Linked DNA regions of Alkalihalobacterium alkalinitrilicum. The protein of the gene in region 1 binds, or shares a complex with, the protein of each later gene. Links are inferred from orthologs where the notes say so. Each region holds a gene or a part of one and is shown on either strand. Other genes may lie near its edges.

Evidence for each region.
Region 2: the proteins of smc (region 1) and BK574_RS10460 are in contact, whole or in part, in a crystal structure (PDB 3ZGX), measured with the Bacillus subtilis proteins. The link is inferred for Alkalihalobacterium alkalinitrilicum from one-to-one orthologs.

What each region holds. Positions count from the first base shown.
Region 1 is NZ_KV917368.1:5,411,508-5,427,563, forward strand. What follows is about bases 9,415-13,484. They hold smc (chromosome segregation protein SMC), read left to right. Parts: upstream 9,415-9,717; coding sequence 9,718-13,284; downstream 13,285-13,484. Other genes in these bases: BK574_RS26225 (DUF1128 domain-containing protein), read right to left, coding at 9,415-9,469; ftsY (signal recognition particle-docking protein FtsY), read left to right, coding at 13,297-13,484. Also shown: BK574_RS26175 (DAK2 domain-containing protein), read left to right, coding at 1-535; sdaAB (L-serine ammonia-lyase, iron-sulfur-dependent subunit beta), read left to right, coding at 663-1,325; sdaAA (L-serine ammonia-lyase, iron-sulfur-dependent, subunit alpha), read left to right, coding at 1,343-2,230; ATP-dependent DNA helicase RecG, read left to right, coding at 2,227-4,269; transcription factor FapR, read left to right, coding at 4,424-4,981; phosphate acyltransferase PlsX, read left to right, coding at 5,120-6,118; fabD (ACP S-malonyltransferase), read left to right, coding at 6,157-7,098; fabG (3-oxoacyl-[acyl-carrier-protein] reductase), read left to right, coding at 7,102-7,845; acpP (acyl carrier protein), read left to right, coding at 7,974-8,207; rnc (ribonuclease III), read left to right, coding at 8,352-9,140; more of BK574_RS26225, read right to left, coding at 9,248-9,414; more of ftsY, read left to right, coding at 13,485-14,298; BK574_RS26240 (putative DNA-binding protein), read left to right, coding at 14,491-14,823; ffh (signal recognition particle protein), read left to right, coding at 14,837-16,056. UniProt on the Bacillus subtilis protein: Required for chromosome condensation and partitioning.
Region 2 is NZ_KV917368.1:2,235,398-2,250,256, reverse strand. What follows is about bases 4,023-6,895. They hold BK574_RS10460 (segregation/condensation protein A), read left to right. Parts: upstream 4,023-5,010; coding sequence 5,011-5,781; downstream 5,782-6,895. Other genes in these bases: BK574_RS10450 (hypothetical protein), read left to right, coding at 6,516-6,895; scpB (SMC-Scp complex subunit ScpB), read left to right, coding at 5,796-6,407; BK574_RS10465 (DUF309 domain-containing protein), read right to left, coding at 4,327-4,854; BK574_RS10475 (GNAT family N-acetyltransferase), read left to right, coding at 4,023-4,037. Also shown: bifunctional diaminohydroxyphosphoribosylaminopyrimidine deaminase/5-amino-6-(5-phosphoribosylamino)uracil reductase RibD, read left to right, coding at 1-945; ribE (riboflavin synthase), read left to right, coding at 950-1,603; BK574_RS10485 (bifunctional 3,4-dihydroxy-2-butanone-4-phosphate synthase/GTP cyclohydrolase II), read left to right, coding at 1,620-2,813; ribH (6,7-dimethyl-8-ribityllumazine synthase), read left to right, coding at 2,867-3,337; more of BK574_RS10475, read left to right, coding at 3,690-4,022; more of BK574_RS10450, read left to right, coding at 6,896-6,902; BK574_RS10445 (DUF3907 family protein), read left to right, coding at 7,001-7,492; BK574_RS10440 (DUF2935 domain-containing protein), read right to left, coding at 7,534-8,337; BK574_RS10435 (superoxide dismutase), read left to right, coding at 8,458-9,366; BK574_RS10430 (alkaline phosphatase family protein), read right to left, coding at 9,447-11,021; BK574_RS10425 (YetF domain-containing protein), read right to left, coding at 11,033-11,719; BK574_RS10420 (hypothetical protein), read right to left, coding at 11,806-12,342; BK574_RS10415 (DUF1657 domain-containing protein), read left to right, coding at 12,435-12,638; BK574_RS10410 (hypothetical protein), read left to right, coding at 12,773-13,216; spoVAC (stage V sporulation protein AC), read left to right, coding at 13,233-13,712; spoVAD (stage V sporulation protein AD), read left to right, coding at 13,713-14,720; spoVAE (stage V sporulation protein AE), read left to right, coding at 14,730-14,859. UniProt on the Bacillus subtilis protein: Participates in chromosomal partition during cell division. May act via the formation of a condensin-like complex containing Smc and ScpB that pull DNA away from mid-cell into both cell halves.

The DNA.
Region 1 (16,056 bases):
TTCCGCAATACATAAAGCAAATGCTCATAAAGTGATTGTGCTTCCGAATAACGGCAATATTATTATGGCAGCTGAACAAGCTGCAGAGGTAGCAGATGCTGAAGTTATTGTTATTCCTTCCAAGTCTGTACCTGAAGGGTTAGCGGCGCTGCTTGCATTTAATCCTTTAACTTCCCTCGATAACAACGGGACAACCATGACGGATGCGATGGCAGGTGTAAAAACAGGGCAAGTCACATATGCTGTTCGTGATACGAATATGGACGGTATCGAAATTAAAAAAGATGACTATATGGGAATTTCTGAAAAAGAAATTGTTTCTGCTGGTTCATCTTTAGTTGATGTAACAAAACAATTGTTACAAGTTATGTTAGACGAAGATTCCGAAATTTTAACGGTTATCTGGGGAGTAGGAGCAACTGAAGATACAGTAGCTGATATAACTTCTTTCGTGAATGAAAAATTTGAAGATGTAGATGTAGAAATTCATGAAGGTAAACAACCTTTGTATTCGTTTATATTAGCAGTTGAATAAGATCATAATTAATGAGGCTGACTCTAAGTTTCTGTGCGCTCTACTCTTACACGGTATTTCATTTTCGTGTAGAGATGCCTAGCACTTTGCTTTTGGTCAACCTCATTTTTAAAGTGAGGTGAAAGGATTGAAGTACCGTACAGTGTTTGACATTATTGGTCCAATCATGATAGGTCCATCTAGTTCTCATACTGCAGGAGCTGCAAGAATTGGTCGCGTGGCTCGAACGTTGTTTGGCAGAGAACCAAAATGGGCCAATATTTACTTTTATGGATCTTTTTCAAAAACGTATAAAGGTCATGGTACCGATGTGGCAATTGTAGGTGGTCTTTTAGATTTTGATACTTTTGATAAACGTATTACAAGTGCCATTCAAATTTCCAAAACAAAAGGAATTGAAATTAATTTTTATGAAGAGGAAGCGGTGACAGATCATCCGAATACGGCAAAAATTATTCTTGGTGATGAAACAGATAAATTGGAGTTAGTTGGGATATCCATTGGTGGCGGAAAAATAGAAGTTATTCAACTCAACGGTTTCGACTTAAGACTTTCAGGTAATCATCCCGCAATACTTGTTGTGCATAACGACCGCTATGGTGTCATTGCGAGTGTATCCAATATATTAGCCAAATACCAAATTAATATTGGTCATATGGAAGTATCAAGAAAGGAAAAAGGACAAGAAGCTCTTATGGTTATTGAAGTTGATCAAAATGTAGACGAGTCTTTACTAAAAGAGATGGAAGCTTTACCTAATATTCATAAAGTGACTAAAATCCATGACTAGTAAATTGGAGGTTAATGATGTTTCGAAATGTTGCGGAATTAATTGAGTTAGCAGAGTCCAATCAAATTCCAATTTCTGAAGTGATGATTAAGCAAGAGATGGAAGTATCGGAAAAAAGTCAAGAAGCCGTATTTTCTTTAATGGAAAAAAACCTCGATATTATGGAAGAAGCAGTGAATCGAGGAATAAAAGAAAACATTAAATCCGTATCGGGTCTAACTGGCGGTGATGCTGTTTTATTACAAACATACATCCAATCAGGAAAGTCACTTTCTGGAGATGTTGTTTTAGATGCAGTAAGTAAAGCTATTGCAACAAATGAAGTCAATGCTGCGATGGGAACGATTTGTGCAACACCAACAGCAGGTTCCGCAGGTGTCGTGCCTGGCACATTATTTGGATTGCAAAATAAACTTAATCCGACAAAAGAACAAAAAGTAAGGTTTCTTTTTACAGCAGGGGCCTTTGGGTTTGTGGTAGCTAATAATGCTTCCATTTCAGGAGCGGCAGGTGGATGTCAAGCTGAGGTAGGATCTGCAACAGGTATGGCAGCAGCAGCGATCGTTGAGTTAGCTGGTGGAACACCAAGTCAATCTGCTGAAGCGATGGCTATTGCTTTAAAGAATATGCTCGGACTCGTTTGTGATCCAGTCGCAGGTCTCGTGGAAGTTCCCTGTGTAAAAAGAAATGCAATAGGAGCATCGATTGCCATTGTTGCTGCTGATATGGCATTAGCAGGTATCACAAGTCGGATTCCGTGTGATGAAGTGATCGATGCGATGTACAAAATAGGGCAGACGATGCCTATTGCTTTGCGCGAAACAGCACAAGGTGGATTAGCGGCTACCCCAACTGGCCGAGAGTTAGAAGCTAAAATATTTGGGATTTCTCTTGATAAAAAATGAGTCATTTAGTACAACCTGTAACCATATTAAAGGGAGTAGGAGAAGAAACTGGAAAACAGTTGGGGAATTTAGGAATTCATACGGTTGGAGATTTGCTAGAATATTTTCCGTTTCGTTATGAAGATTATCGAATAAGAGAAATACATGAAGTACAACACGATGAAAGAGTAACGATCGCAGGGATCGTTCATAGTGAGCCAACCGTAAGGTATTTCGGTAAAAAGAAAACAAGACTATCTGTCCGGGTATTAATCGACAATGTACTGATTACAGCTGTCTTTTTTAATCAAGGATTTATAAAAAAACAATTACAGATTGGCAGTTCTATTACTCTAACAGGTAAATGGGATCGTCACCGTTTGACCTTAACAGTGAACGAATTTAAGCTTGGTGACGTAACTCGACAAGATGAAATAGCACCAGTTTATTCTGTTGGAGGAAACCTAAAGATGGCCACGTTAAAAAAAATAATCTATCAGGGACTAAAGGAGTATTCTAATGAAATTCCAGAAATACTCCCTCCTTTTATTTTAAAAAAGTATAAATTACTATCCAAAAAAGATGCTGTCCTAAGGTTACACTATCCACAAACATTGGAACTGGTCAAACAAGCTCGGCGACGAATGGTCTACGAAGAATTTCTCCTTTTTCAATTAAAAATGCAATCGTTTCGTAAGTTTAAGCGAGAACAGACAAAAGGTCTACCGATGCCGATTGAACGTGAAAAAGTTGAACAATTTATTCAGACCTTACCGTTTCCCCTAACAGGAGCACAACAGAGAGTCGTTAAAGAAATTATGAAAGACTTGGTATCTGATTATCGGATGAACCGCTTGTTACAAGGAGATGTTGGCTCAGGAAAAACAGTTGTAGCAGCTATTGCCATGTATGCAACGGTTCAAGCAAGTTTTCAAGCCGCTTTAATGGTGCCAACCGAAATTCTAGCGGAACAACATGTTAGTTCCATTACGGAATTATTATCTCCATACGGTATAGAAGTCGCACTTCTATCAGGGTCTATAAAAGGAAAAAAACGTCGTGAACAACTTGAAAGGGTACGAACAGGGGAAATACATGTCGTCGTTGGAACACATGCACTCATTCAAGATGACGTCCACTTCAAGAAGCTTGGACTCGTCATTACAGACGAGCAACATCGCTTTGGAGTAGAACAACGTCGTATACTTCGTGATAAAGGAGAAAATCCTGATGTATTGTTTATGACGGCAACGCCTATTCCGCGTACTTTGGCTATCTCCGTATTTGGTGATATGGATGTATCGGTTATAGATGAAATGCCAGCAGGAAGAAAAACGATTGAAACGTATTGGGTCAAACACGATATACTAGAGCGTGTATTACATTTTATTGAAAAAGAAATAAAAAAAGGTCAACAAGCGTATGTCATTTGCCCACTGATTGAAGAATCTGAAAAGTTAGATGTACAAAATGCAATTGATGTTCATGCGATTTTACAAGCTCACTTTAAAGACTATCGAGTCGGGTTAATGCATGGGCGTCTCCATCCATCTGAAAAAGACGAAGTAATGGAGGCATTTAGTAAAAACGAGTCACAGATTCTCGTTTCAACGACTGTTGTTGAGGTTGGAGTGAATGTTCCTAATGCAACCGTCATGTTGATTTATGATGCAGAAAGGTTCGGTTTAGCGCAACTTCATCAATTAAGAGGTCGGGTCGGACGAGGGGAACATCAGTCTTATTGTATATTATTAGCGGATCCAAAGTCGGATGTAGGAAAAGAACGAATGAGGATTATGACTGAAACGACTGACGGTTTTACACTATCCGAGCGAGATTTAGAGCTTCGTGGACCTGGTGATTTTTTTGGTCACAAACAAAGCGGTCTTCCTAATTTTAAAGTAGCAGATGTTGTTCATGATTACCGAGCGTTAGAAGTAGCAAGACAAGATGCGGTCGAATTTGTGAACTCTACTAGCTTTTGGAAAGATCAAGAGTATAAATCACTTGTTTATTATTTAGAAGAGCAAGGTATATTAAGTGGAGAAAAACTAGATTAACTATTGCTATTCAATAGTTGGAATTATATACTACTATTAGTACCTAGTCATATATTTAACTTTAAGAAAGTTAATGTCTCTTAAGGAATAAAAAAAGGCATCGTTTTCGCTATTTTTTGCGGGAATTATGTTTTTCTAATGGATGGTGGCGTACATGAAAAAGTCAAAAAAAGAACGCCAAAAGCTGTTAAAAGAAACGATTGAAACAAATCCATTTGTAACCGATGAGGAACTAGCTAAAACATTTTTAGTTAGTGTTCAGACGATTAGATTAGACCGAATGGAGTTATCTATACCTGAACTGAGAGAACGAATTAAGGATGTTGCTAAGCAGCAACTTGATGAAGTAAGAGCCTTACCAATTGAAGAAGTCATCGGGGAAATTATAGATCTTCAACTTGACGAAAGTGCTATTTCACTATTGCAAATTGGGAACGAACATGTTTTTTCACGAACGAAAATCGCTCGTGGACACCATTTATTTGCGCAAGCCAATTCGTTAGCAGTAGCTATTATTAATGATGAACTCGCATTAACTGCTAAAGCGACAATCCGGTTTACTCGCCAAGTTAAAGTTGGAGAGCGTGTGATTGCAAAGGCGAAAGTGTTAAAACATGAAAAAGACCGGACCATCGTCGAAGTGAGTAGTTTTGTCAATCAAGAAAAAGTATTCTCAGGTGAGTTTGTTATGTTCAGATCGAAACAATCATAAATTATGAACATCGATTGTTGGCGGTTTTTGGGTAGGTTTGTCAAAAGGTTTATCAGGTTTTTGTAAAGAAAAAGAAGGAATTAAGGCAATCGATATTTAAACTATTATTGACCGATGAAAGAAAAGAGGTTTGCTAACATGAAACTCGCAATTGATGCTATGGGCGGTGACAAGGCACCAAAAGCCTCTATTGATGCCGCCGTAAAAGCGTTAAACGAATTTCCTGATCTTGCTATTACATTAGTAGGAAATGAACAAAAAATAACGAAATATATTCAACCAAGTGATCGTATTACGATTTTACATACCGAAGAAAAGATTGAAGATGACGACTCACCAGCAACCGCGGTTCGACGAAAAAAAGGTGCTTCAATGGTTCTTGCTGTTAAAGAAGTGAAGGAAGGACGAGCCGATGCATGTATTTCTGCAGGTAATACAGGTGCCCTAATGGCAGCTGGACTCCTTTATGTTGGCAGAATCCAAGGCATTGATCGCCCTGCATTAGCCCCAATGTTTCCGACGGTTAATGGTAAAGGTTTTTTAATTCTCGATGTCGGGGCAAACATGGATGCAAAACCTGAACACCTAAACCAATATGCCATTATGGGAAGCATTTATATGCAAATGGTTCGAAAAGTGAAGCAACCGAAAGTTGGTTTACTCAATGTTGGGACGGAAGATGGTAAAGGAAACGAGTTAACAAAATTAACATTCCCTTTGTTACAAGAGTTAAATATTAATTTTGTTGGCAATGTTGAAGCTAGAGATCTATTAAATGGTGCTGTTGATGTTGTCGTTTGTGATGGTTTTACAGGCAATATTGTCCTAAAAGCGACAGAGGGAGCTGCCACTTCATTATTTACCATCTTAAAACGAGAATTAACAGGTAATCTTTTTAATAAGCTTGTAGCGGGCTTGTTAAAACCTAGTTTTATGAGAATAAAGAAAACGATGGATTATTCTGAGTATGGGGGGGCCGCTTTATTTGGATTAAAAGCTCCTGTCATTAAGTCGCACGGTTCATCTGATGAAGTTGCGTTCTATCATACTATTGTCCAAGCCAGAGAAATGGTAGAACAACAAGTTGTAACAACGATTAAAAATGAAGTCGCTAAACATAATCAACAAGCTGATTAATAAAGATTGATTAACATTACTAATAAAAGGAGAAAAAGATGGGAAAAATTGCGTTTATCTTTCCAGGACAAGGATCACAATTTGTAGGGATGGGACAAAATCTCATTGAAAATAGACCAGAGCTCCAGGCGATTTATGACATAGCTGATAAGCAGTTAGGTTATGCACTTTCAAATATAATGTTAAATGGACCCGAAGATCAGCTTAAACGTACTGAAAATACACAACCAGCATTACTAACGATGAGTGTAGCGGTATTAGAAGCATTGAAAGCATATGATATTACGCCCGATTATGTTGCAGGTCATAGTTTAGGTGAATACAGTGCACTTGTTTGTGCGAAAAGTTTATCGTTTCAAGATGCTGTTCATGCTGTTAGACAACGTGGATTGTTTATGGAGGAAGCTGTACCAGCCGGTGAAGGTGCCATGGCTGCTATATTAGGAATGGACCGTGAAGCATTATTAGAAGTTACGGAAGAAGTGTCTAACAATGGTGATGCGGTTCAGTTAGCGAATTTAAATTGTCCTGGACAAATTGTAATTAGTGGTACTGCAGAAGGAGTTCGTAAAGCTTCGGTGTTAGCGAAAGAAAAAGGAGCTAAGCGAGCACTCCCATTACAAGTCAGTGGTCCATTCCATTCGTCTTTAATGAAACCAGCGGCTGATAAGCTAACAAACGTATTGGACGGAATTACAATTTCAGAAGCAAAAATTCCAGTTATTGCGAATGTTACGGCTGCCGTCGTAACCGATTCTAAACAAATTAAAGAAAAACTGATTGAACAAGTGTATTCTCCGGTACTCTGGGAAGATACAGTTCGTCGCTTACTGGATCTTGGTGTCGACACTTTTATTGAAATAGGTGCAGGGAACGTATTAAGTGGTTTAGTGCGTAAAGTTGAACGAAGAGTCAATGTGTTTGCAGTGAATGATATGGAATCCATAGATGCGATGTTATCGAAGTTGAAAGGAGAATAAAACATGCTGAACGGAAAAGTCGCACTAGTAACTGGTGCCTCAAGAGGAATCGGAAAAGCAATTGCTCTTGAATTAGCACAAAATGGTGCAAAAGTAGCTGTGAATTATGCAGGAAGTAAAGAAAAGGCAGAAGCGGTCGTGAATGAAATTACCGAAAACGGTGGAGAAGCATTTGCGATCCAAGCGGATGTTGCGATTAGTGAAGATGTACAAGCAATGATTAAAGAAGTAATTTCTACGTATGGTTCTCTAGATATATTAGTCAACAATGCAGGGATTACTCGCGATACACTTGTCATGCGTATGAAGGATGAAGATTGGGACGCTGTAATCAACACCAATTTAAAAGGTGTCTTTAATTGTGCTAAAGCAGTGACTCGTCAAATGATGAAACAACGTTCAGGTCGTATTATTAATATTTCTTCTGTCGTTGGTGTGTTAGGAAATGCAGGACAAGCGAACTATGTTGCAGCAAAAGCAGGTGTAATCGGATTAACGAAGTCATTAGCTCGTGAGCTTGCTAATCGTAATATTACGGTCAATGCCGTTGCACCAGGGTTTATTGAAACTGATATGACGGATCAATTAACTGATGACATTAAAGCGAGTATGCTAAATCAAATTCCATTAGCGAAACTAGGACAACCTCAAGAAATTGCTCGTGTTGTAAGGTTTCTTGCATCTGAGGATAGCAGTTACATGACGGGGCAAACACTTCATGTAGATGGCGGAATGTACATGCCATAATAAATCTTTCTTTTTTGCTTTTAGAAAGGATTTGCTTTTATTAATCGTTTCATGCAAAATAGATACGATGTTATTTTGTACATAAAATAAGATAATAAGTAACCTTTTTGAGAGGAGGTGAACGGAAGATGGCAGAAACTTTAGAGCGCATTACTAAAATTATCGTTGACCGTCTTGGGGTTGAAGAATCAGAGGTAAAGCCTGAATCTTCATTTAAAGACGATCTTGGTGCAGATTCATTAGATGTGGTTGAGCTTGTTATGGAATTAGAGGACGAGTTTGACCTTGAGATTTCTGATGAGGAAGCTGAAAAAATCTCTACTGTTCAAGATGTAGTTAGCTATATTCAAAGCCAACAGTAGTTCTTGGATAGGAAATATATAGTATGAGGCTACTCAAATTATGTGTCCGCCCCTCTAAGTCGATACAGAAAAATGAGGAGTTCTGCACGAATTTGAGTCAGCCTCTTGCTTTTCATCCCAGCTAAGGCAGTTTGGAGGTAAGACATGCCAAATTCTTCAAGGCATTATCGAAAAAGATATACAAACCATCATGGAGACCGAAAAAGACAACCACGTAGACTTACTTTGTCGTTAAAGCAAAAAGAGAAGTTTGATGCGTTGCTCCAAAAAATCGGTCTAGAATTTAATAATAATAAATTGCTTATTCAAGCTTTCACTCATTCATCCTATGTGAATGAGCATCGAATTAACTCAAGTCATGATAACGAACGACTTGAATTTTTAGGAGATGCGGTTTTAGAGTTAGCAGTTTCACAGTATTTATATAAAAAGTTTGATACGATGAGTGAAGGAGATATGACCAAGCTGCGTGCTGCCATTGTCTGCGAAGCTTCCTTAGCTAATCTAGCAAATGAGTTGTCATTTGGTGAATTAGTATTATTAGGGAAGGGCGAAGAAATGACAGGAGGAAGACAACGACCGGCGCTGCTTGCTGATGTTTTCGAATCCTTTATTGGATCACTTTATTTGGATCAAGGACTTGATTCTGTATACTGTTTCCTCGATAAAACGATATATCCAAAGATTAATGACGGTGCTTTTTCGCATATGATGGATTTCAAAAGCCAATTACAAGAATTTGTCCAACGAGATAACATCGGGCAAATTCATTATGAAATTGTACAAGAAAGAGGACCAGCGCATAGTCGTGAGTTTGTTTCAGAAGTATTATTAAATGAACAAATCCTCGGAGTGGGAGTAGGGCGTTCAAAGAAAGAAGCCGAACAACATGCTGCTCAACAAGCATTACTAAAATTAAGTGAAAAACTATAAAAACGAGGGAGATAATAGTCTTTCTCTTATGTATTGAGAAACCCCCACTTTTCTGAAAAAAAAAGTGGGGGTTTCTACAAATATTCTAAATTACATCACCATTTATGTTATTTACGAAGGCGACCTAATTCAGAAACGATCGCGTCTAATTCAGATACACTAAAGTTACTTTGACGCTGTACTAAATCATAAATATCTTTTAAATCTTCGTATTTGTCGGTCTCAAAACTTGCAGCTTTTAAGGCTCCTGCATTGACAATTTGTAACTTCTTCTTTATTTCCTCTAACATATATTCGATATTTTCACGGCTCGAAACAGATAAATCCATTTTAGCATTCCTTTCTTTTTGAAGGTTTCATGCGGTTATCATATCATAGAATAACTCATTTGTCTTAAAACATTCATTCAGAGAACTTTTTGAACAACTTCGATTAGTGGTATGATAAAATAGGAAAGTTGTTATTTACACTTTAGGAAAGGTTACTTTTTTAAAGAATTAAAGTATATGAAAAGACATTGATTTTCTCCACTCTTGGCGAAAAATCCTGTTTTTCTAATTATTGAGGGGGAAGGAACATGTTCCTCAAACGATTCGAGGTAATGGGCTTTAAGTCATTCGCAGACAGGATGACAATAGAATTCGACTCTGGAGTAACAGCTGTCGTCGGCCCGAATGGAAGTGGGAAAAGTAATATTTCGGATGGGATCCGTTGGGTACTTGGTGAACAATCGGCAAAGTCACTACGGGGATCAAAAATGGAAGATATCATTTTTGCAGGTAGTGATACGAGAAAACCATTAAATTTTGCAGAAATTACGCTAGTTCTTGATAACCAAGATCAGCATTTAGCGATAGATTACACTGAAGTAAGTGTCACGAGGCGAGTATATCGTTCAGGTGAAAGTGAATATCAGCTTAATAAGCAAACCTGTAGATTGAAAGATATTGTTGATCTATTTATGGATTCCGGTTTAGGTAAGGAAGCTTTTTCTATTATCGGTCAAGGAAAAGTAGAAGAAATATTAAGCAGTAAAGCTGAAGACCGCAGAGTTATTTTTGAAGAAGCTGCGGGAGTACTTAAATATAAAAACCGTAAGCTTAAAGCTGAAAAGAAGCTCTGGGAAACACAAGAAAACTTAAACCGTGTAGAAGACATTCTTCACGAATTAGAAGGACAAATTGAGCCTTTACGAATTCAATCATCAGTTGCTAAAGATTTCTTACAAAAAAAAGAAGAGTTAAAAGAAGTTGAAGTAGCATTAATGGTCTACGAAATCACCGAACTCCATGAAAAATGGAAAACGGAAAAAGCGCAGTTACAATCGTTAGAACAGAGTCGAGATGAACTTTCTTTAAAGGTTAAAGAAAAAGAAGAAAAGTCTGAGAGTGTTCGTGCGGAATTGCGTCAACTTGATACGTCATTAAATGAGCTTCAAGACGAATTGCTTCAATCAAGTCAGGCCCTAGAAAAAAGTGAAGGGCAAAAGGAAGTTCTAAAGGAAAGAAAGAAGAACTTTCACTTTAATCGAGACCAACTCATTAAAACGATCAACGAGCTCAAAGAAAAAAGGCAGTTGCTCGACAAACAATTAACGGCTGAAAACGAGTCATTACGAAAAATTGAAAAAGAATTTCAAACGAGAACAATGGAGTTAACGGAACGTCAAGAACGATTAGCCTTAGCGCAAGAAGACTTAGAAGGTGAACTTGACCGTTTAAAGTCAGATTACATAGAGATTGTAAATGAGCAAGCTTCGATTCGGAATGAAATTCGTTACCTAGAAGAACAAGTCACTGTAACAAGTCGCAAAAAGAAAATATTAATTGAAGATAACGAACAACTTCTTCAGTTACGAGAAGAAGTGTTGTTAAAGAAGGAAGAGTACGAACGACTCGTAAATAATCGCCAAGAGGACCTCCATGGAATAGTAGACCAATTCCGAGCTTTAGAATCTAAGCTTGAAAAATTAAATAAAGAGTATGAGACTAGACAAACACAACTTTATGAAGCCTTCCGCATAATTCAACAAGTTCGTTCTAGGAAAGATGTTATTGAAGAAATGCAAGCTGATTTTTCTGGTTTTTTTCAAGGAGTCAAAGAAATTTTAAAAGCAAAAAATAAACAACTCCAAGGGGTTGTTGGTGCAATTGCAGAGTTGGTCAACGTTCCAAAACAGTATGAAACAGCAATTGAAATTGCGCTAGGTGGAGCTACTCAACATATAGTTGTTGAAACAGAAGAAGCAGCGAGACAGGCCATTGCATTTTTGAAAAAAAATGGCTTTGGTCGAGCAACATTTTTACCGTTACCTGTCATTAAAGGACGTGGAATTCGAGCAGACGTGATTCAGCAAATTGAAAGGCACGACGCTTTTATTGGGATTGCCTCACAATTAATTCATTTTGATCCTAGATATGATCAAGTGATTGGAAATCTGTTAGGTCATGTGATTATAGCGAAGAGTATAGAAGGAGCGAATGAGTTAGCACGTAAAATTGGCTACAGCTACAGAATCGTTACAATAGAAGGTGATGTCGTAAACCCAGGAGGTTCGATGACAGGTGGAGCTATTAAGCAAAAATCCACCCCTTTAATCGGGCGGCAACGAGAGTTAGAAAGTTTAACCGAAAAACTTATTGGAATGGAAGACAAAACAACAAAATTAGAGTCGTATGTAAAAGAGTTGAAACTACAGTTACAACAAAATGAACAAAAATTACAACAATTAAGAGAAGCTGGAGAAGTAGCTCGTGAATCAGAGCGGGAATCGAGAAACTTCCTTCGTGAAGTGGAATTAGAAGAGAAAAGCGTCAATGAACGCCTCTCTTTATTTGATCGAGAACAGGACTTACACATGAAAGACGAGGAAGCTGCGATACGGAGATTAGAAGCGCTATCTACTGAATTAAAGCAATCTTCAGCTACAACTGCGCTTCTTGAAAGTCAAGTTAAAGAGATCGAAGCAAAACAAAAGCTACAGCAAACGTCCAAGGAAACCATTCAAGGTGAATTAACCGACTTAAAGGTAAATCTTGCAAAAGATGAAGAAAGGTTAGCTAATCAACGTGAGACAGTCGTGCGTCTCAAACATGAAGTTGAGGAATTAACTGCAGTGTTAAAAGATACCGAAGAACAGTATTGGTTACTTGAAAATGAAATGAATAATAGTACAAGTGGTGAGGGTCATCTAGAACAGAAAATTGAAGTGAGCCGAAAGAAAAAAGACGAAGCGATCACACTTATTAGTCAAATTCGTCAAGAGCGAACTACAAAACAAACTATATTAGATGAGCTAGAAGCGAGTTTAAAAATAGAAAAAGGTCATATAAAGTTACTACTTGATGAATTACATCAATGTGAAGTTCTAACAAACCGTTATGATGTACAATTAGATCATCGTTTAACACATCTTCGCGAAGAATATGAGTTGAGTTACGAAGCGGCAAAAGTCGACCACCCATTGCTCATCCCACTAGATGACGCAAAAACGAGGGTAAAATTAATAAAACTTGCCATCGAAGAACTTGGAACAGTGAACTTAGGTGCGATTGAAGAATACGACCGTGTTAGTGAACGTCATCAATTTCTCCACGACCAAAAAGAAGATTTAGTGATGGCAAAAGAAAATTTATATCATGTTATTATGGAAATGGATGAAGAAATGACAAAGCGCTTTAAAGAAACTTTCGATCAAATTAGCGCCCATTTTAAAGTTGTTTATCAGCAATTATTTGGTGGTGGGCATGCTGACTTAGTTTTAACTAATCCAGAGCAATTGTTAACAACAGGGGTAGAGATTATGGCTAGGCCACCAGGAAAGAAATTGCAAAATCTCGCTCTTTTATCGGGTGGTGAGCGTGCATTAACAGCAATCGCATTACTATTTTCGATTCTTAAAGTAAGACCAGTACCGTTTTGTGTATTGGATGAAGTTGAAGCTGCATTAGATGAAGCAAATGTTAACCGTTTTGCTTCTTACTTAAAAGCTTTTAGTGGTCAAACTCAATTTATCGTCATTACTCACCGGAAAGGGACGATGGAAGAAGCAGATGTACTTTATGGTGTAACAATGCAGGAGTCTGGAGTTTCAAAGCTTGTTTCCGTCAAATTAGAAGAAACGAAAGAATTAATTGAAAGCTAAGGAGGAAATAAGATGAGTTTCTTTAAAAAATTAAAAGAAAAAATTACGGGTCAAACAGAATCAGTTACTGAGAAGTTTAAGTCCGGGCTAGAAAAGACAAGAGAATCATTCGTTGGAAAAATGAATGAACTTGTTGCACGCTACCGAAAAGTAGACGAAGATTTCTTTGAGGAATTAGAAGAACTGTTAATTAGTTCAGACGTAGGTGTTGCAACTGTCATGGAATTAATTGATGACTTAAAAGATGAAGTCCGCCTTCGCAATATAAAAGATACATCGGAAATTCAACCTGTCATTTCAGAAAAATTAGCTGAACTTTTACAAAAAGAAGAGGAAGATACTTCACTAAACATTCAGGATAATGCAATGACGGTTATTCTTTTCGTTGGTGTAAACGGCGTTGGTAAAACAACGACGATTGGGAAAATGGCACATATGTTTAAAGGACAAGGGAAGTCTGTACTCTTAGCAGCGGGGGATACGTTCCGTGCGGGTGCGATTGAGCAGTTAGAAGTATGGGGAGAACGTGTCGGGGTAGATGTTATTAAACAACAAGCAGGAAGTGACCCTGCAGCAGTCATGTTCGATGCAGTTCAAGCCGCTAAATCAAGAAATGCGGATATTTTACTTTGTGATACAGCTGGTCGATTACAAAATAAAGTGAACTTAATGAAAGAGTTAGAAAAAGTAAAGCGTGTGATTGAACGTGAAGTTCCCAATGCACCGCATGAAGTTTTGCTCGTACTCGATGCAACGACAGGTCAAAATGCAATGAGTCAGGCTAAACAATTTAGTGAGACAACAGATGTTAGTGGAATTGTATTAACGAAGCTCGACGGAACAGCTAAAGGTGGAATTGTCCTTGCGATCCGTCATGAATTAGATATTCCAGTTAAATACGTGGGTTTAGGTGAAAAGATGGATGACTTACAGCCATTTGACGCCGAGCAGTTTGTTTATGGACTTTTTAAAGATGTACTTGAAGAAAAGCTTGAAGAAGAAGAAGAAAATTAATTATTTAATAAAGGTAGTTCTAAAAGTGAGATAAAATAGCGAGTGAACCTTCTCGGACACTTTTTATCCTCCTTATGAACACTTTGTTTTAGTAAGTAAAAAGTCTTTCAAGAAAAAAACTTGACACTCATTTTCTTTTCGTGTAGTATGATTTCTTGTAAAGGGAATTCACTTAACAAGGGGATGGTCCGTTTGCTCGATAAAACATTAAGGATGAATTATTTACTTGATTTCTATCAGTCCTTACTAACATCTAAGCAACGACAGTATATGGAACTCTATTATTTAGATGATTTTTCCCTAGGTGAAATTGCCGAAGAATTTGAGATTAGCCGTCAAGCCGTTTTCGATAATATTAAGCGGACAGAGGCAATGCTAGAGGAATACGAAGCAAAATTATCGCTTCTCGAAAAATTCGAGCAGCGTTCCAACTATATTGCACAGTTAAAATCGGCAATCTTAAAACCAGAAGCGACTCCTGAAGAGATCATGAGCGTCATCGAAGCTCTTGAAAAACTAGAGTAGGAGGCGACGGCCAATGGCATTTGAAGGTTTAGCGGAACGACTGCAAAGTACGATGCAGAAAATCCGTAGCAAAGGAAAAGTAACAGAAGCTGATGTTAAAGAAATGATGCGAGAAGTTCGACTTGCGTTATTAGAAGCAGATGTTAACTTTAAAGTTGTAAAAGAATTTATTGCACGTGTAAAAGAGCGTGCCGTCGGACAAGAAGTATTAAAAAGTTTAACGCCTGGTCAGCAGGTTATTAAAGTAGTAAACGAAGAGTTAACTTCTTTAATGGGCGGGGAACAAAGTAAAATTGCGGTTGCTAATAAGCCACCAACCATAGTTATGATGGTCGGTTTGCAAGGGGCAGGTAAGACGACAACAACGGCAAAGTTAGCAAACCACTTACGAAAGAAACATAATCGTACACCAATGCTCGTTGCAGCAGATATCTATCGTCCAGCCGCGATTAAACAGCTTGAAACATTAGGAAAGCAACTTGATATGCCAGTATTTTCATTAGGTGATCAAGTGAGTCCAGTGCAAATTGCTGAAGAAGCGATTAAGAAGGCAAAAGAAGAACATAACGATTATGTCATTATTGATACAGCGGGTCGTTTGCATATTGATGAAGAGTTAATGGATGAGTTAAAACAGGTAAAAGAAATTACCAAACCTGATGAAATTCTCCTCGTTGTAGATGCGATGACAGGCCAAGATGCCGTCAATGTTGCTGAGAGCTTTAACGAACAGTTAGATATTACAGGTGTCGTATTAACGAAGCTCGATGGTGATACTCGTGGTGGTGCAGCTTTATCTGTTAAGGCGGTCACCAATACTCCGATTAAATTTGCGGGTATGGGTGAAAAAGTTGATCAACTTGAACCTTTTCACCCAGAGCGAATGGCATCAAGAATTCTTGGCATGGGAGATGTTTTAACTTTAATTGAGAAAGCTCAATCGAACGTCGATGAAGAAAAAGCGCGTGAGCTTGAAAGAAAAATGCGAACGATGGACTTTACGTTCGACGATTTCTTAGAGCAGCTCGATCAAGTTAAAAGTATGGGCCCATTAGATGAACTTCTTGGAATGATGCCGGGCATGAATAAGGTGAAGGGCATGAAAAATCTGCAGGTCGATGATAAACAAATCGGTCGTGTAGAAGCGATTGTCCGGTCGATGACAAAACAAGAAAAGCAAGACCCTAGCGTTATTAATGCAAGTCGTCGTCGTCGAATTGCTAAAGGAAGTGG
Region 2 (14,859 bases), 3.2 Mb from region 1 along the record:
GAGCCACATGCAGAAGTTCATGCTATTCGAATGGCAGGTGATAAAGCTGAAGATGCCACGATTTATGTAACGTTAGAGCCTTGCAGTCATCATGGAAAAACGCCACCTTGTGCTGATTTAATTATCCAATCAAAAATAACACGAGTTGTTATTGCAACAACTGACCCTAATCCGAAAGTTAGTGGTAGAGGAATAGAAAAGTTGAAAGATGTTGGGATAGAAGTAGAAGTAGGCCTTATGAAAAAAGAAGCCGACGAATTAAATGAAGTCTTTTATCACTTTATTAAGACTAATAAACCATTTGTTACGTTAAAATCAGCTGTGAGTCTTGACGGAAAAATTGCAACAGTTACAGGTGATAGTAAATGGATTACTAGCAGTGAAGCTAGAGAAGATGTTCATTACCTGAGACATACACACGATGCGATTTTAGTTGGTGTAGGTACAATATTAGCGGACAATCCATCTTTGACAACAAGAATGCTGACGGGTGGAAAAAATCCTATTCGGGTTATCCTTGACTCCAAGTTGCGTACCCCTTTAGATTCAACCGTTGTGACAGATCGTTGTTCTAAAACCTGGATTATAACAACAGATTATGGTAATAAGATGAAAAAAGAGAAATTAGAAAAACTAGGCGTGACTGTCCTATCTTTAGGAGAAAATATTAGAATTGAAAAACTTCTAACCATTTTAGGAGAAAGAGGCGTTACTTCATTATTTGTAGAAGGTGGAGCGACGGTCAATTCAAGTTTTCTACAAGAACGAGCAGTCAATCAAGTCATTACGTACATCGCACCGAAAATCATTGGGGGAAAGACTGCCCCAAGCTCATTTGGTGGTGAAGGGTTTCAAACGATGGCAGATGTGTTAGAGCTTGAAGTTAAACAAGTCAAACAAATGGGCCCTGACATAAAAATTATTTCCGTTCCAAAGGAGGGATAGCATCATGTTTACAGGGATTATTGAAGAGTTAGGTATAATTGAAAATATTAGGCAAAATAACGAAGCAGTTGTTATGACAATTGGTGCCGATCAAATTTTAAAAGATGTACATTTAGGGGATAGCATTGCTGTAAATGGAGTCTGTTTAACAGTAACTTCGTTTGATAATCATAAATTTACAGTAGATCTCATGCCTGAGACGGTGAGAAGTTCAAGCTTAAAAACGTTACAACGAGGTTCAAAAGTAAATTTAGAGCGTGCAATGGCAGCGAATGGACGGTTTGGTGGTCATTTTGTATCTGGTCACGTAGACGGTGTCGGGAAAATCAAAAAACGAGAAGCGGTTGACAATGCTGTGTATTACCAAATAGAAATATCTCCTGAACTCAGAAGGTATATTCTTTTTAAAGGATCTGTAGCAATAGACGGGACAAGTTTAACGGTGTTTGGTGTTGATGAAACATCTTTTACCGTCTCAATTATTCCACATACTTTAAGTGAAACCGTCATAGGTCACAAGCAACCTGGGGATATTGTAAATATCGAATGTGATATTGTCGGGAAATACATTGAACAATTTATTACAGAAAGAATACCACAACAAGGAATAAAAAACTCGTTAACGGAAAGTTTTCTAGAAGAACATGGGTTTAAATAAAAAAGGGGGGAAGATCATGTTTGATCCGATTGAAGAAGCCATCTATGAGTTAATGCAAGGTCGAGTTGTCATCGTGTGTGACGATGAAGATCGTGAAAATGAAGGGGATTTTATTTCACTAGCAGAGAAAACGACACCAGAAGTGATTAATTTTATGATTAAGTACGGAAGAGGCTTAGTTTGTGCACCGATTACAGAAGAACGTGCAAAACAATTGGACCTATTCCCGATGGTCGATCATAATACAGACCCACATGGAACGGCTTTCACAGTAAGTATTGATCACCATACTACAACCACAGGAATTAGTGCCCACGAGAGGTCAGTAACGGTTCAAGCATTAATTGACGAAGATACGAAAAAACACCACTTTAAACGACCAGGTCATATCTTTCCTCTGGTAGCTAAAGATGGTGGAGTGTTACGGCGAGCGGGCCACACAGAAGCCGCAGTGGATTTAGCTCGTTTATCCGGAGCGAAGCCTGCAGGCGTCATATGCGAAATTATAAATGATGATGGAACAATGGCTCGTGTACCTGATTTACGTAAAATTGCAGATGAGCATGAACTGAAAATGATAACAATTAAAGATTTAATTGAATATCGTCATAGAAAAGATAAATTAGTCGAAAGAGAAGTGGAGATTAATTTACCGACAGAATTCGGAGATTTTAAAGCTATTGGCTATACAAATGTGTTAGACGGCAAGGAGAATATTGCATTAGTAAAAGGAGAAATTCTATCTGACGTTCCAACGCTCGTACGGGTCCATTCCGAGTGTTTAACAGGTGATGTATTTGGATCGCAACGTTGCGATTGTGGACCACAACTGCATGCCGCTCTTGCTCAAATTGAACAAGAAGGAAAAGGTGTCCTTCTATATATGCGTCAAGAAGGGCGTGGTATCGGTCTTATTAATAAGTTAAAAGCTTATAAGCTACAGGAAGAAGGTTATGATACTGTTGAAGCGAACGAAAAGTTAGGCTTTGCTCCTGATTTACGTGAATACGGGATTGGTGCCCAAATTCTTCGTGAGTTAGGGATTACGCAAATGAAATTATTAACTAATAATCCAAGAAAAATTAAAGGTTTAGCAGGTTACGGGTTAGAAGTAGTAGACAGAGTTCCACTTCAACTACCACATAACATCAATAATGAAGATTATTTAAAGACAAAGCACGAAAAGCTTGGTCATATGTTACACTTCTAAAAAAATATTAAGTGAAAGAAGGGGTTAGACCCCTACATAAGGAGGAAGTATTAATGGGAAAAGTATTTGAAGGAAATTTAGTTGGTTCGGGATTAAAAGTAGGAATCGTAGTTGGTCGATTTAACGAATTTATTACGAGTAAATTATTAAGTGGTGCAGAAGACGCTCTTAAACGTCATGGTGTTGCTGAAGAAGACGTTGATATTGCATGGGTACCAGGTGCATTTGAAATACCGCTAGCAGCAAAAAAAATGGCTGAAACAAATAAATATGATGCTGTTATCACACTCGGAACGGTTATACGCGGTGCAACACCACATTTTGATTTTGTTTGTAGTGAGGCGGCAAAAGGAGTATCTCGACTTACACTTGATACAGGAATTCCAGTTATTTTTGGAGTACTAACAACGGATACGATTGAACAAGCTATTGAACGAGCAGGAACAAAAGCAGGCAATAAGGGATGGGATTCAGCGACTTCAGCAATTGAGATGGCAAACTTAAGTCGTTCTTTTAATCAGTAAGCTCGGTTGATTTTTCCGCAACAACTTGAAATTAATTGTAAGAGGAGAGCATGACAGTTACTACCGTTATGCTCTCTTTTTTATTTAGAGCATGAATAGTTTGTTGACTACAGTGAATTGTTGGAAACCCTTTACAACTTCCATTTGCAATGGTATTCATTGGCATGGCGTAAGCGCTAAATGAAAAAGTATATTATTTATTCATTAACGTTTTCACTCAACTGACATATTATATAAGTAACGTTTCTCGTTTTTTTTTCTAAACATCACACAATATTTGATGAGAATGTGATAAAATTTAATTTGGTAGCTTACGCATGACAGTTTTTAGAAAGATTGAAGAGGGATTGATATGTTAATAAAATATAAATCTACTTATAAAAAGATTGCGATGGGGCTATTGTCGTACATGCCGAATCAAAAACAAATAAAATTGTTACAAGAAACAATAGAAAAGTATGAACATGATAACAGATGGCAATTATTCTTATGGAAAGAAGAAGATATTGTCGGGGTAATAGGAATCTATGAAGACGTAGACGGTGATTTTGAATTATGTCATGTTTGTGTAAATCCCTCTTTCCGTGATGAAGGGATTGGAAAAAAAATGCTTCAAGCTGTACAAGAAAAAATTAATGGTACACTTCGACCTAATCAAGATACAAAAGAGTTTTATACGGCATGCTTGTTAGATGTGTAAGGGTGGACTCCAAAATAAAGTGTTTGTCACACTAAGAACGAAATTAAATGCTTCTGGGAAAAAGGCATTTAAAACGGGTAAAGTGATGAAACGAACACTTTTGAGTCACCCTTTATTTTTTGTTTGGAATAGACTTTATCCCGCACCAACTGGCAGTATTACCCCCACTTCCAGACTTCGAGGAATTAATGAAGGATAAGTGGGGGACAAGTTGCAAGTAACAATTTGAAAAGTAATTATCTTATAGCTCTTACTTAGTAAAAGGCCTGAATAACTTACTAATAACTTACTAATTGGCTTTGAATCTTTTTTTTATTTGCTGTTGTCTAGCTCGCTCATTAATAACGTCCGCACGGTTTCGAAGGGAATGTTTGTTGATCAGGTAATGATTATTCAAGTCACTAGGAGCGCCCCATTGAAGCTCTTTTTTTGTACAGTGGTTTCTACAGACTCGAAGGAGCTCTTCGTTGTTAATTGGGATGTTGTAATCTTGATAAGGAGCTTTTTCTTCGATGTCTTTTTTTATGTTTGGTAAGTCTTTGAGTAATTGGTCGCTATCTACACCTAAATCATGTATTTTTGAAGTTTCTTTTGTAAAAAGTTGTTGAGAACTAATGAGCATTCGTTCAGCACCTTTGTAATTTTTTCGACGATAATGATAAAGAGCAACAGCTAGTTGAATGAACCCAACCCAAACTTGTTCTTTGGCACCTGCTTCGGATTTCCAGTATTCTTCTAAAACTTCATGACATTCGAAAAAATCACGTTCAACATGAAAGTAAAGTAAATAATCAATATAAGCTTGTGGATATTTCATGAAATGAGCCTCCATAGAGAAATTTAGTCAAAGTGTATCATAAGTTATTTTCATATGAAACTAATTGGCTTTTTTTATGGAAATAAACAGAGCGCTCCTAATAAAATATGATATAATCCTGTCTAGCAACGGTTTTTAATAGAAATTGGTGATGATATGAATAATCAATATAGTGTGAAACTAGATGCATTTGAAGGCCCCTTAGATTTATTACTTCATCTTATTAATCAAGCAGAAGTAGATATTTATGACATTCCAGTGGCGAAAATTACAGATCAATACATGCAATACATTCGAACGATGCAAGAGTTACATTTAGATATTGCAAGCGAATATTTAGTAATGGCTGCGACATTATTGGCTATTAAGAGTAAGATGTTACTTCCCAAACAACAAGAGGTATGGAATGATACGGACGATAGTATTGAAGTGGATGAAGAAGATCCTCGTGAAGAATTAATGATACGTTTAATTGAATATCGAAAGTATAAAGAAGCAGCAATGGAGTTACAAGATCGCCAGGTGGAACGTTCATTAATTCATACGAAGCCACCTGTTAATCTCGAAAGGTTTTTTCCGCAAGAAGATCGGAAAGAAGTAACATTAAAGGGAATTACTCTTTATGATATGTTAGAGGCTTACCAATCGATGCTTAAACGAAAAAAAATGCAAGCACCTGTTGCTAAAACCGTAAAAGGTCAAGAATATTCAATTGAGAATAGAATGGGTGAAATTATGGAGGATCTAATCCGAACAGGAGGCAAACGAAATTTCTATTCATTATTTCCTGTACGTGAGCGATCACATATTGTGATTTCATTTTTAGCTATTTTAGAACTAATAAAGAAAAATGCAATAATTTGCGAGCAAGAAAATAACTTCTCAGACATCATGATTTACATCAAGAAGGAGGGCTCGTTTCATTGACATTGTTTAATTCAATTAATTTAAGTGAAATGAAAGGTATTATTGAAGGATTATTATTTGTAGCTGGAGAAGACGGACTAACAGAAGAACAATTAGCCGATATTTTGAAAGTTGAAACCGAGACAATCCAAGATGCAATCAATGACCTAAAAGCAGACTTGAAAGAAACGAACCGTGGACTACAATTAATGGAAATAGCTGGTTCATACCAATTAACGACAAAACCTGAACACGCCATCTATTTTCAGCAACTAGTAGAAACGCCAGGACATACGGGGATATCTCAAGCTGCACTTGAAACTTTAGCCATTATTGCCTACAAGCAGCCGATCACACGTGTTGAGATAGAGGAAATACGTGGTGTTAAAACAGAAAAAGCGATCCAAACCTTAACTGCTAAACTTTTAATAAAAGACGTAGGACGAGCTGAAGGTAGTGGTCGGGCGATATTGTATGGAACGACGAAAGAGTTTCTAGATCATTTCGGATTAAAATCATTAAAAGACTTACCACCTTTACCTGATCAAGTGGATGAAGGTATGCTAGATGAAGACGCTGATCTTTTCTTTAAGAAGTTTGAAGAAGGTATGGATAGTATGTTTAATGAAGATACCAATAAAAATTAACGTGACATAAAGATATACCATGACGATTTCGTACTATTATGTTTTTCTACTCTGTGGCGAACACATGATATAATAAATAAAACTAAGTTTACAGTTAGGAGAATTGTTGTGATTATTCTAAAGGCTAAAGGAATTGAACTGGAAAAGGAAAAGCCCAACACATCAGAAGATTTTTTCAATCGTTCCACTGTAATTTATAATGAAAATGGAAAAGAAAAAGAGCTGAATGTATTATATGTTCGTTTTTTTGATGAGCAGGCATCAGAAATCTCTTCATTTAAAGAAAGTCCAATTATAACCGTTGATCAAAAAGAAATATATTTTAAGGACATAGTTGCATTAGTTTGTTTATTACAAAACCCTGGAAATAAGGAAAAAAAGCGGATTTATATTAATGAATTGAAAGAGTTAGAAGCGGTATTTACAGATGTAAATTCTGAACAGATCAAAGCGATTATGAGTGACCTTATGACACAAGGAAAAAGTCAGTTATAAAATGGTACATATAAAGATATTGTTTTCTTTAATTTTTAAAGGCGTTCTTGTCCGAAGTGTCGTATAATATAATTAACATAAAAGTGGAGGTGTCGCCAATGGCCAATACATTGGTTGAAAGCCAATTAACTTTAGCGCATGATACATTAAAAGATATTTGTGGAAATATAAGTGAATATTTAAATGGAACAACACTTAGTGACATGTTAAGTGAAGATGGGCAATCAGATGAAGAGTTTTTTAAGGCGGTTCTTTCTTCTTTGCGTCGTGTTCTAGTTTTTTGTGAAGAAGGTAAAGAAGCAAGTGAAGTTATATTAAATGGAAAAACATTTCGTAAAGCTGCGGCTGAAAAAACGTTATATTGGATTTATCATCACTGCATCGAAGAGTTCTTTAATCCGCGCATAGATAATTGGTATGAAGATAGTCGATCAGCATATACAGGTAAAAATGCTATTAAATTTTCAAAATCAGTGCCAAACTCATTAAAAGACTTAATGAAGACGATTGAAGGTCCATTTCAATCAATTCGTGAAGAATTAGAGTATTATGAAACTGATTTTCAAACGAAAATGATTCATTCAAAATAAACAAAAGCGAAGCCATTTTAGGCTTCGCTTTTGTTTATTGTTTATTCATTTCTTGGTGCTGTGGGATCACAAGTGGGCATCGTTGTCTCACTAGCTTCTGCTAATTTCATTAAGTAATAACATTCTTCCCTTGCCATATGATCAGCCATTAATTCTGAGAAAGTACCTAATAATTTATTGTTCATCTCTAATTCTTCGAGTTCTCTAAGAAATACTTTGAACAGTTCAATTTCTAATTCAACTTGATTATTAAAACGATGCAATGCGGGGAATTTATCGACATTTGCTCGTAGGTACCCAGCAAGTTCTACTGCTTTAATATAAAAATCCTCAAATGATTCCGTAAATTCTTCGCTTTTTTTACTTAGTTTTTTCTCTACCATATCTAGTTCTCCAGTAATGGCATCTGCATGACCAGCTGCATCAAGGAGCCAAACGAGGTGGTGATGTAGTGGGTGCGAAATAGGTGGAATTTCACCTTTGACTAAGTAAGGAAGAATTCGTAAATATTCTTCAACTTCATTTACCATATGATTTAAAAAAGTAGGGGGAAGCCCGATTATAATGTCACCGACTAAATGTTTGCGAATTAAGTGGAGCTTAAATTCTCGAATATCTTTCGCTTGATCAAACGAAGATTCTGTAAGTTGAAGTAATGGATCACCACTTATATCTTGTCTTGCAGATTCTAATAATTGGTCAAAAATATCAATATACTGTTTAGTGATTTCGACTTCATCTTTCTCAATAGGAGAAAGTGCGTCACGAATAAACCTAGCATGATCTCCTAAAACTTGAAGCCAAAATCGATGTTCAAATAATGCAACTTGTTGAAAATTATTCATAAACTCCTCCTGGATTTGTAGTCAACATAACTATATGTATCAAGTGCCCAGATTGTGATTTTTCACCAATTAGGATTGTCTAGGCATATAGTAAAGCGATGACGTCGAATTGAAGGAGGAATGCAATTAATGGAAGCATATCATGAGCAACTTAGTGAATGGGTAGAAAGTATAGAATCGACTTGGATTAAAGTGGAAGAGAATGTTAAACAAAATCTTGAAAGTAACTGTGTAAAAGGCTTTGAAGACAAATTATCGCATTTTAAAAGATTATTAGAAAAAAGGCCAAATCAAAATCAATTACAAATAGAAGCGTATGATTTATATCAAAATTGGGAAGATCTTTTTCTTAGAATGAATAGGAATGACCAAGGAATTCATATGAATAGTATTGCACTACAACCAGTTCCGATCGGTGGACATCAATTGCCGCCGCTCCCATATCCATATGATGCTCTTGAACCTTATATTGCTGCAGAAATTATGAGGTTACATCATCAAGAACATCATCAAAGCTATGTGGACGGTTTAAATAAAGCCGAGAAAAAAATGGAGCAAGCTAGAAAAACAGGTGATTTTGATTTAATTAAACATTGGGAACGGGAAGCAGCGTTTAATGGTGCTGGTCATTATTTACACACGATTTTTTGGAACAATATGAGTCCAAAAGGTGGTGGTGAGCCAACTGGTGAACTGGCGAACCAAATCAAAAAGAATTTTGGAGGTTTTCAACAGTTTAAGAAACATTTTTCAGAAGCAGCTAAAAAGGTGGAAGCTGTAGGTTGGGCAATATTAGTGTGGGCACCACGTTCACATCGCTTAGAAATTTTGCAGGCGGAAAAACACCAAAATTTAAGTCAATGGGACGTTATTCCATTATTAACTCTTGATGTTTGGGAACATGCGTATTATCTTCAATATAAAAATGAACGTGAAGACTATATTAATAATTGGTGGAATGTTGTAAACTGGCCAGATGTAAACCAACGGTTTTTAAAGGCAAGAGAATTACGGTGGAAACCATATTAAAGAGAGGAGGCCGACCAGTTATGGTCAGCCTCTGTTTAAATATGGAAAAATTTTATTATCTCGTTTTAGAATAATTTAAGCTATTGAAAGAACTGAAGAATGTATTCTTTTAAATCAACAATTCGAGGATTTTCAAATCGTTTATCGGTACCTGCAATTATGATAGCAGCTAGAGTATCATTTTTGTGGAGACCACCGTGTTCACCACCATCAACATGAAGTGGAGCTCCTTCTGACTGAAAGGTATGACCTGGTTTTGCTGTTAACAAAACGGAAGGATAATCGTTACTATTCAATGAGCTTATCAGCTGATTTAGAACATCTGGATAATCAGTATATTTCAATTTAGACTGACTACGATCAACTTCAATTCCAACAATTTGTTCATTTCCTTCCCATTCCCATGTTTGGCCGTACCGATCAATCCAAGGCCCGCCAGGTCTAAAACGGAAGCCTTCTTTATAATCTGGTGAAATGACGTATACCCAATTTTCATCAACCCATGAAGCAAACTGAACACGTTTATCTGTCATAGCCACTTCTGCAAGTCGTGGGACTAATTGGATATCTTGCATTGGATAAATGTATGACATTCTATGATTATTCGCAATCGCAATCTCACCATGACTGACGTTATCCGTTAATTGAGCAATGGAATATTCGTTATAAATTTCATCTAATGGAATGGCCATCGTTAATTCATCGTCTAACAACTTGTCTTGCCCATGGTCGCCAAATACGATAAAAATATTTTCCTCTAAAGCTTTATCCCAGCTTTCATAACTATTTAATATTTCTTGAAAGAATGTTTCAGCTCTTTCAAATCCGACACGATAATGCGGACTATTTTCATGAGCTTCTTTATCAAAATCTGGTAAAAAAACCGCTAAAAAATCTGGTTGTTCTCCTTGTTTAATCATCTCACTTACGACTTTAACTGAGTACTCATCATTTAAGCCAAAATTGGATAGGAAAGTGTCAGGTAATTCTTTGTCTTCGATGACTTTGGGTTTAACTGCACTTCCGAAGGCTAATAGGTCTGGACCTTTTGTTTGCAATGAGTCGTTTAAATTTAGCCATTGGTCAAGAAGAACAGGAAGTGTCATATCGTGAGTGGTTTTTCCTCGATAAATGAGAAAATTGACGGAACCTGTTGAATATTTTTTTTGTTGTAATGCTTCATGTATCGTTGTGACTTTAGGACTTAAATGGGAATTGTTCAAATGGTATAAAGAATCCATCAAACTTTGCCGCATGCCGAGTTTGACCATCTTTTCTATGGTTGAACCGTAATCTACCATTCGATTTTCATCTGGTTTATACCAGACAAGTCCAGGGACTTTATGGGAATTTGGCATCTGGCCTGTCATTAATGTACTTTCAATAACGACAGACATCGATGGAAATGGGGCTACTAAATCCTTGTGATACTGTCCGTTTTCAATTAAAAATTCAAGAGCAGGTATTTTTCCTTTTTCTTTACTATTGTCAATTAATGATCCCATCATCGAATCAATCATGACGAGAACTACTTTTTTATTTGGTTTGATTGCATCATTTTCAAGCTGTTGTATGGAGGCACCACCTTGATCGTTGGCTCCTTGGCAAGCAGATAAGAATAAAAGGATAATAACTACAACTATACGAAAAAACATATTCTCACTCCTTATTGACTATAGGTATTAATATAAAGAGAATCTCCTTCGAGCCACTCTGCAAAAAGTACATCTTTTTCATCGGTAACACCATGTGAACTTAGCTGTTGTTTTAACCAAGTTAAGTTATAGCCACTTGCTTTTAAGTTGTTATAAAGGATCTCGCCATCTAGAATTAAGGTTACAGGTAGGTAAACTTTTTGAGGCGATAGATTTAATTCTTGTTTATTCGGTAGATCGTAGTTCGATTTTTTTAAAATACTTACTGAACCATTTGCTTCCAAAATGCCATAAGCTACTTCACGAACCGAAAAAACATCTTTTTCTCTAAGTAAGTGTTGAAGTTGGTTAATATCTAGGTGGTTTTTCTTTAGTTGTTGATAATCTATTTTGCCTTCTCTAATAACGATGGCTGGGTTCCCTTCCAAAATACTTCTTGTTGCCTTAAATTTTTGTGTTAACCACTCAACGGAGTAGATTAGCGTCCCCCAGATAAAAACGGCATAAAGTACGTATGGAACACCTATTTCTTTATCATAAATAGCGTTACCAACAAGTTCACCTAATACAAGTGCTGATATAAAGTCAAACGGTGTTAATTGAGTAATTTGTGTTTTACCTAAGACTTTTGTAATGACTAAAAGTGCAAAAAAACCAACAATTAGTTCTGTCGTTAAATAGAAAAAATTTGTATTCAATCGTTTTCCCCTCAGCTTAAAATGAAAGTTATTTTTTAGAATGTCCCAACAATGGAATAATTACTCAAAAAGAAAAGGAGTGAGCGTTAGTGCTCAACTCCTTTCATTTGTTTTATCAATCGATCTAGTTTTGGTAGTAGTTGGTTTGATACCGTTTGAATAGTATGAACTTCGCTGCCTTCTATATCGATCGCACCTTTAAATACGGTCTTGATTTTTCCTTGTTCGGTTTTCCAGTATGTATCAACATATTGATGAAATAGTTTCCAAAAAAGAATAACGCCTTCGACTTGCTGAGGTGAAAATATCATAGCTAATTCTTTATCTGTAAGGCCGTGTGATACAGGTGCATCTTCAATCGCTTTTGGGTGAAGATTACTCACTTGTTTGGAAATAGACTCACGAACTTGTAACGCTTGTAAAAAAACAAATGATCTCCATTCTTCAAGAAGAAGTTCATTCTCTGTTGTTTCTTTTTTTGCAAAATTTTCAATAAGTTCTATTTGCTGCTTTGATAATATTTCTTGCTTTTTTAAAGCACGATATAAAAACACAAGAATGATGAACATCAAGATATTAACAATGAGAATACCAATTACCGTAAATAGATACAATTTTAACACCTCAAGTATATTCCATTATTTTCCACCATTTTTTTAGTTTTATTATCAAATAATACAAGCGTAAGATTTTTAAAATTCAAGGAGGAACTAATATGACAGTTGCAAGCCAAGTGAAACAAACGTTAGCAGGATTAAAAAGTGCACAAGCAAGTTTTGAAACTTTTGCACTTCAAACAGAAAATCAACAAGCTAAGCAAATGTTTCAAAATTTAGCACAACAAACACAAGGAATTGTAGATACGCTAAGCCCAAGACTACAAGAAATTCAACAAGAAGAACCGCAATATAACGACTAATACGACTAGAACAAGGTTGATGATCATATCAACCTTGTTCTAACAATTATAACAATGAATTGGTTGGTTTACATATTAATGCCGTATATTTGTCAAACTATCATTAACACGAAGCTGAGAATAGGGTGGTTCCAATGAAAAATCACTATTTTAAGTTAATTGTTTTATTTATTGTTTTCATTGTTTGTGGTTGTGGTCAAATGAACCTTCAACAACAGGAACAAACACCGCTTTTTGTTGGAAAAGAAGCATTGGTAGACCAAACAAAAGCGGATAATGCAAAAAAGATTATATTATCAATGGAGGAAGTGATTGAAGTTACAGGGGTTTCTAATAAAGAAAACATTTATATTGCTCCAGCCGTTAAACACTTTGATCGCTTACATCTTAAGGGTATTCGAGCAGACGGTTTTGAGAGAATAAAAAAACGGTATCCTAATTCGACTGTTTTTCTTTCAACAGATAAGAAAATATTTATGGAACTTGAAAAATTAGAAAAAGAACTGAAGGAAAGAAGAGTTTCTAAAAAAGATTTAGAAAAACGTTTAAAAAAACTCGAAGAAGATATGAAAGGGTAAAGTGAGGAGAGAACATATGTCGGATCAAAAGAAAAAAAACTTAACCCCAGTACAACAAGAATACCAAAAGTTTGCAAGTGAACATGAAATTAAACGGCCAGCTTTGAAAAATTGCATACGAGCATTTTTTATTGGTGGACTTATTTGTTTATTAGGACAGTTTGTACAAACTTTCTTTTATACGTTTTTTGATTTTACGGAACGAACAGCGGGTAATCCGACTATAGCTGTTATGATATTTCTTTCTATTTTATTAACTGGTTTTGGGGTGTATGACCGCATAGCTCAATTTGCAGGGGCAGGAACAGCAGTACCCGTTACGGGTTTTGCCAATTCAGTTGCCAGTGCGGCAATCGAACATCGAACCGAAGGCTATGTTCTAGGGGTTGGAGGAAATATGTTTAAGCTTGCTGGGTCTGTTATCGTATTCGGGACCGTTGCGGCCTTTGTTATTGCTATTATTAAAACGATTATTATTCAATGGGGGGGATTTTAAATGCTTACAGGCCATCGAACTTGGGTTTTCGAGAATAAGCCTGTTATTTTATCTACTGGAACGGTCGGTGGTCCTTTTGAAGCAAACGGAAATCTACCTGAAGACTTTGATACGCTTCACGAAGATTTGTGGATGGGACAAGATTCATATGAAAAAGCTCATCGAATTCTATTTGAGGAAGCTTGTAATAAAGCCATCGAAAAAAGTGGGCTGGAGAAAGAAGCAGTTGAATTTATCATTGCAGGTGACTTAGTTAATCAAATTACACCAACAAGCTTTGCTTGTCGAACATTAAGTATTCCGTACATTGGTTTATTTGGTGCTTGCTCTACTTCGATGGAAGGTTTAGCCATTTCATCATTTATCCTGAATGGTGGAGGAGCAAACTATATATTAACAGGCTCTTCGAGTCATAATTCAGCTGTTGAGAAGCAATTTAGATACCCGACAGAATATGGTGCGCAAAAGCCACCGACGGCTCAATGGACCGTTACGGCTTCTGGTGTTGGTTTAATTGGAAAAACAGGAAATGGACCGAGAGTAACATCGGCCACAATTGGAAGAGTCGTTGATATGGGGTTAAGTGACCCGTTTAACATGGGTGGAGCTATGGCACCTGCTGCTGTAGATACGATTGAAGCACATTTAAGAGACCTGCAAATTGGTCCAGAATATTATGATTTAATTGCAACAGGTGATTTGGGTAAAATTGGACATTCCATCGCAATTGATCTATTAGGTAAACATGGATTACAACTTACAGAAGAGCAATTTCAAGATTGTGGAATGATGATTTATCGAGAGAGTCAACCTGTATTAGCTGGAGCTAGTGGTTCAGGATGTTCTGCCGCCGTTACTTATGGACACTTACTTAACCGAATGAAAAGAGGAGAAATTAACCGAATGCTGATCGTTGCAACAGGAGCTTTACTATCACCACTATCGTTTCAACAAAAAGAAACGATTCCATGTATCGCCCACGCCGTTGCAATTGAAGCAGGGAGGTGACTAAAAAGGATGATATTCTTTTGGGCTTTTGTTGTTGGAGGACTTATTTGTGTAATTGGTCAGATTTTAATGGACGTAGGAAAACTAACCCCTGCTCATACGATGAGTACATTAGTTGTATCTGGGGCCATTCTGGATG